One region of the Teredinibacter franksiae genome, then DNA from elsewhere that is predicted to be linked to it. Evidence: riboswitches for the same ligand, from Rfam matches in the RefSeq annotation. Region 1 holds a riboswitch; the other holds the start of a gene.

What was found. Region 1 has a riboswitch for cyclic di-GMP ahead of H5336_RS16395 (cyclic di-GMP phosphodiesterase). Riboswitches for the same ligand answer to the same signal wherever they lie in the genome.
Region 2: it holds a riboswitch for cyclic di-GMP, as region 1 does, so the genes downstream of both, H5336_RS09580 (hypothetical protein) here and H5336_RS16395 (cyclic di-GMP phosphodiesterase) in region 1, are expected to answer to the same signal.

What each region holds. Positions count from the first base shown of each region.
Region 1 is NZ_JACJUV010000001.1:3,916,270-3,919,456, reverse strand. It holds gene H5336_RS16400 (hypothetical protein) at 1-703, shown strand, start outside; cyclic di-GMP riboswitch class I at 1,010-1,094, shown strand; gene H5336_RS16395 (cyclic di-GMP phosphodiesterase) at 1,199-2,488, shown strand; gene H5336_RS16390 (response regulator) at 2,824-3,187, opposite strand, start outside.
Region 2 is NZ_JACJUV010000001.1:2,309,772-2,312,958, forward strand. It holds gene H5336_RS09575 (gluconate 5-dehydrogenase) at 53-865, opposite strand; gene H5336_RS09580 (hypothetical protein) at 1,081-1,596, opposite strand; cyclic di-GMP riboswitch class I at 1,697-1,788, opposite strand; gene H5336_RS09585 (MFS transporter) at 1,946-3,133, opposite strand.

The DNA of each region.
Region 1 (3,187 bases):
CCCACGCTTTATGCCTCGCGCACGCCTACTCAAGGAATTGGCCAGCGGCAACTTGATAAACGTAGCGCCAGCACCTACCCGAACCGAATGGGAAAATCAGGTAACACCCATTTATTTCCCCCTTCGCAAGGGTACTCTCGGCTTCAGAATTTTTTTAGTCCACAAAAATAGCAAAGCGCTATTTAGCAAGATAGACAGTATTGCATCCCTCAAAAAACTGAGTGCTGGGCAAGATTACTCCTGGAGCTCGGGCATCCGCATGCGCTCCCTAGGCTTCCAAATATACAGTGATACCAGTGTTAAACGTTTCTATGACATGCTGAACCACGCGCGCTATGACTACTACCCAAAAGCAATTTACGAGGCTCGTCGAGACGCAAAAAAAATAGCGCTAAGTCACCCGAACATAATCGTTGAAGAGACAAAAATGCTTCTATTGTTTCAACCACTTTACATTTTTGTATCACCTCACGAAGAGCGGCTTACCAAGCGCATGAGAACGGGCATATGGAGAATCCATCACAATGGCATTTTCGACAAAATATTCGCCAATTTTCACGATGTAAAACAGATGAAAAGAGACGTTGATAAACGCCAGATATTCACCACCATCAGCCCCCAGGATTTATTCAAGCACCCCGCCTTTGCCGACCCAAATTTGTGGTTCTACGGCTGGCCAGGATCGACAGACCCTCATCTATAACCGAAAATTGGGTTCTATAACTCAACAAACAAAATGACGCCTCCTGTCTTGTCGGTTGAAATAACGCGCCAAAATAACGTTGATTTTATTTTTAGGTCCTTGTACAGATTTCAACTAAGACTGGTATCTTTATAACCAATAGCGGCCGGCAGATTACAAAAAAACTCAAAAAAAATGCCTAACCACCTGTTTTAATTCACTATCTTATATTTCCGTTATTTTTTGTAAAAATTGAAACCCATTCCGGAAACGTTATGACGCACTTCACATTTAGTCATTTTGTGTTATTTTTTAACGTATATTGTTAACTGCAAAAGGCAAGTTGCTTCGAAAGAGCAACACGCAAAGCTACCGGTCTAAGGATTAGTTCTAGGGCAGCGGGGTTACCAGATGGCACGAATATTTTACTATTGTCCGTCTCTACTGGTTTTTCCTCGTCCCCCACTTTAGCCACACAGTTTTTCTGCCATTAAATCCGAAGCGGAAGGGTGAACATTGGAACTGGAAGAACGAGAAATACCTATAAGCGAGCTAAAACCTGGAATGTATGTTTCCCGTCTGGACGTGCCATGGGAATTAACCAGCTTCCCTTTACAGGGTATTAGAATTGAATCCTCAAAAGATATTCAACGGTTGGCAAGCTATTGCCAGCGCGTTTATATCGATCTTGCTCGACAGCGTTCTGCGGAAAAATCCGTAGATACCCACAGCCCCACGCAGGCCATATCCACGAAAAAATCAGTACAATCAACGAAACCCGCCTGGAAAAAACACTGTGTCGAAAAATACAGCATTAGCACTCCCCAGCAAAAAGAGCTGAATGCCTGTACCGACATCATGAACGATTTGGAACGTAAGGTGTACCATCTCTGCGAGCATACTTTACGGTGTAGAAGCGCAAATGTTGTGCAGCTCTTAGATTCAGCCACTCAAATTGTAGAAAGCGTTATTCGCAACCCCGACGCATTAGCCTGGTTATGTCGAGTAAAGAAAAATCGGCAACCCATTCACATGCATACCATGCGCCTTTCTGTCTGGGGGGCAATTGTAGGTCGACAGCTAGGCCTAAACCGATATTCCATCACTCATCTTTGTGGTGCATTATTAATGACGGGCATTGGGAAAAGTGCCATACCCGAAAAAGCGCTTGGTGGTTACAGCCCATTTAAGTGTTCGTTCGAATACAAAAAACATTTACAGGAAACACTGTATCAACTTAAACAACTAAAAATCAGCGACAGCAACATCTATGAAACCCTAGAGTCTTACTGCGAGAGAATCGATGGAACAGGGTACCCCGATGGTATCCGTGAAAATACTATTCCGTTTTTATCTCAAGTATGCGGGATAACTGAAGCATTTGAGTTGCTGGTTAACCCTTACCATATGACACGGGCGATATCCCCAGCGCACGCCATTTTTTTTATAAATAAATTTAAAGGCGTTCTATTTGAAGAAACTCTAGTTGAAGAATTTATAAGAGCGATAGGCCTATACCCAACCGGAACACTAGTGGAGATTAGCGACGGCCAGCTTGGCGTTATTATTGCAAAAAACCATAAAAATAAATTTCGCGTCAGCGTTATACCTATCATTAACTCACAGGGCGAGGTTATACAAAAATACACTGTTTTAGATCTGTCATATACCAAAAGTATTGAGCATACTTTTATTCGAAAGGGCATCCCTTCCAGCACGATTCCGCGCGGTCTTCTGGAGAACGCCCACCACTGGATGTTTAAAAATGGCACCTCTATAAAGTCACTTATTGACACACTATTCTAGTCACAAGTACCATTTAAGATGCCCCGAAAAAATACTATGTTATCGATTCATTTATCTGACAGATATCTCTAATAATTGATTTTTTCTTCTCTGTACGATCTGGCAAGCGTTAGCGTAAGGTGTAAGGCGTACTGCGCAGCGGAAAGCTAGCTTCGTTCCCAAGTAGGACAACACTGGAATAAGGTTTGCGTGACCGCGCCCTCAACACTACAAGCGATGAAAAACCTAGGCAAAATATGACTGTAACTATTCGTCTTGAGCAATATCGCGCAAAAGCACACTTTTCATTGTTTCTAAGGTAAACGGTTTAGTCACGAAGTAATCCATACCCACCTCTAAGGCCCGTTTGTGATCGGACACATTGCAGCGGCTGTTAACGCAATTATTTTCGGCTGGCTTCTTCCCCTCAATTGCTCTCTAATTAACTGCGTTGCTTGAAAACCGTCCAGCTCTGGCATTTGCACATCCATCAGAATAAAATCGAAATCTTCCTGTTTGTTTTTCTCTACCGCCTTGGAAGCGGGAGTTGCTGTCTTTGTAGTAGAAGAGGTCTTGCAATTGATCCTGCATGTGCATAAAAAAACGTGCAGATTCTCGCGATTTTTCCGCTTCGGCGTGACTATCGGAAATGTCGATAATACACGCGCAACCGTCCACGTCTCCCGTTTGGATAAAGGAACACTGCAACCAGTAGTCCTC
Region 2 (3,187 bases), 1.6 Mb from region 1:
CAAATAAAAAAACGGCCGCTATTGCGGCCGTATAGACATTACAAAATAATATTCAAGCTTTTTCCGCTGGCAAATCGTTTTCACCCTTCACGTAGCCAAAGTTCGCCAGAATACCACCATCAACGTACAACACCTGACCATTCACAAACTCCGCCGCCTGCGAAGAAAGAAATAGAGCTGCGTTCGCAATATCCACAGGCTCACCCCAACGGGCAGCCGGTGTACGGGTCATAATCAGATCATTAAACGGGTGGCCATTCTCACGAATAGGCGCCGTTTGCTCCGTGGCAATGTAGCCAGGCCCAATACCATTTACCTGTAAACCGTATTTCGCCCATTCGCAGCACATATTCTGTGTAAGTAACTTTAAACCACCTTTCGCCGACGCATACGCCGAAACCGAACTGCGGCCATAAACGCTCATCATCGAGCACATATTGATTATCTTGCCTGCACGCTTTTCTATCATTTTGGGCGCAACGCGCTTAGACATGATCAGCGGCGAAACCAGATCCACGTCGATCACCTGACGAAAATCAGCCACATCCATTTCCAAAATAGGCGTTCGCTTAATGATGCCAGCGTTGTTAACGAGGATATCTATATCGCCAACATTTTTTTCAATTTCGGAAATGCCCTTATCTACCGCAGCTTCATCGGTAACATCAAACACCAGTGTGTAGATGTCGATACCTTCTTTTGCATAGGTTTCTTTTGCTGAATCAAGTCTTTCTTGTGAGATATCGTTGACACAAATTTTGGCGCCAGCCTTCCCTAAAACCTTGCCAATTGCATAGCCAATACCGTGGGTACCGCCGGTAACCAAGGCAACTTTGCCTGTGAGATCAAAAAGTTCGTTAATCATAAATGTGTCATCCACTGCAGACGTAAACGGTTAAGGCATAATAGCCGATAAAACTGGAGCCATTCTAGAAATTGGCCGACTAACCTTCAATTTGGTTAGATCTATTTGTGGAGTTTATTTGATTTAGGCCCAATACCAAAGGAGATAAAAGCTAAATTCACCCCTAACAACCAAGAACGAGACACTAACTAGCGCTCAAGGGCTGAAGATAGGGATCAACTGGTGAACAATTTGACCGCACGGCTCATCAATGAGTCACGTTTTGGCCCAAACGTTCGATAGTGATCAACCATGTAATGCGTGGGGTCAACAAAACAGTGAACACTCACTTCACTGTATATCTGCGGGTTACCTACATGGGCTAACATAAAGACTTTGTAGAGGTTTTTATTTGCTTCCCAGTGGGTAGAATGATAGTCCACATATGACATAACTAGCTGCTCACTGAAGCGTTTGGAGGTTTTCGCTGCGCAAATATCAGTGGCGTCCAGCATACCGAACGGAATCTGGGTGTAATCACGATTGGCGTCAAAGTACTTACCGGGGCTTTCCTTGTCATAGTTCTGACCCCACCAGTAAAACACCGAAGCGCACAGTAACGACACCAAAACCCCGGCAACCAACCGAATACCCGGCACCTGCCAGGGCGAGATTCCCTCTTCTACAATAAAAAGTCGCTGGTGAAGTTTCTGAGCGTGGTATTGAACGAAATCGGCAAACACCATATACATATTAAAATTCTCATTAGAGTGAATGGCGCAATACGCCAAAAATCTTGAGAATTTTAGGGAATGCCTACCCGTAGCTCTCGCGATCGATGTGTTCAGTTCTCTCAGCAACCGTTCGACCCACCTGCTGCTAATCAGCAGGGTCGGGCACTGGCTTTGCGCCCCCGCGTTCCCACGGGTTTGCCTTTTTGTGAGCCGGAACTTAACCGCCTCGCTACATTAGACTTTAGGACACCTCCATTAATGGCTTAGAGCTCAAATTCAATGTGTCGTACAACAATGCTTAAGCACATTATCCAGAAGTTACAGACAAGTCGTCAATTTCAAACATGTGTTTATCTAGACGAATTGTTTATAGTTGCACCGGTTTCGATTCCATACGCCTGCTTATAACAAAAAGCATCGCCATTGCGATAAAACAAACAACAGCATTCACAGCAAAAAGATGACGATAACCATAATTTTCAGCCAGTAACACAATGGCAATACTGCCCATTACCCCGCCAAGATTGATACTCTGAAAAAACAGTGTTGACGACGAGCTAGCGACCCCCAACTTACGCTGATAGAACCACGTAATACCCACGCCCGAAATAAATCCAATAAAAATAGCATTTAAAATTTGTAGGGCATAAATATGCCACAACGCTGTGGCTTGCCAAAGCCCAAGATTGAGTAAAAACGCCGCAAAGGCTGCCACCTTAATAAGCGACATTAATCGAAACCGTAATGTTAACCAACCAGCAAGAAACAGCATAGGAATCTCCAGCCCAGCGGCCAAGCCAAACACCCAGCCGGCGCCAAAACTGTCTACGGCTAATTGCTGTTGTAGGTACAAGGGTAACACCACCAAAAAAACCTGGTTAGCTGAAAACAGTAACGAAAAAGCAATCACGGTTATATAAATAGACCGCGTATGTGTTTGTGGCTCAGGAAACTCCCGAATCTCCACGGCCTTAACGGTATTAGGAAGAAAATAAAGTGCGACAAGCGCAACCACAAAATACAGCACACCTGCTGTGGCATAATGCTGACCAAAGTCGAGCAGTTTAAGCGAGGCAAACGCCAATGGCGGGCCCAACATCCAGGCTAGCGCAATAAACGCGCACAAACTGTAATTAAAAACGCGCGCTTGCTTTTCGGAAACAGCCTTTGCGGAAAACTCCTTAGCAATTTCAAATATTTGTCCGACAGCCACAAACGCCAGACTGTAAAGTGTAACGGATATTAATAATACCAGAGCGTAACTACGTGCAATGGCAAAACCAAAACACGCCAACCCACCCAACATCATCGCTGCTGAAATTAATTTTCGTCGATCCTCTATTTTGTCTGTCCAAAACGCAACGGCCTGTCCTTGTAAAAAAATACTTAACGAAGTGCAAACAAAAAATAAACCAATCAAAATTGGCCGAACGTAGAGTTCATTAGCGAGAAAAACGCTAAGGGTAGGAATAACAAGCGCGTATAAACCGCCGATTAGCATCGATGTTATATAAATGGCCAACACTGGAATCGACGTTAAAGATAGTTTTTCCACTAGACACAACCAAAGCCACTATTCGTTGTGCTATCTTACGCTGACGCCTGTGAA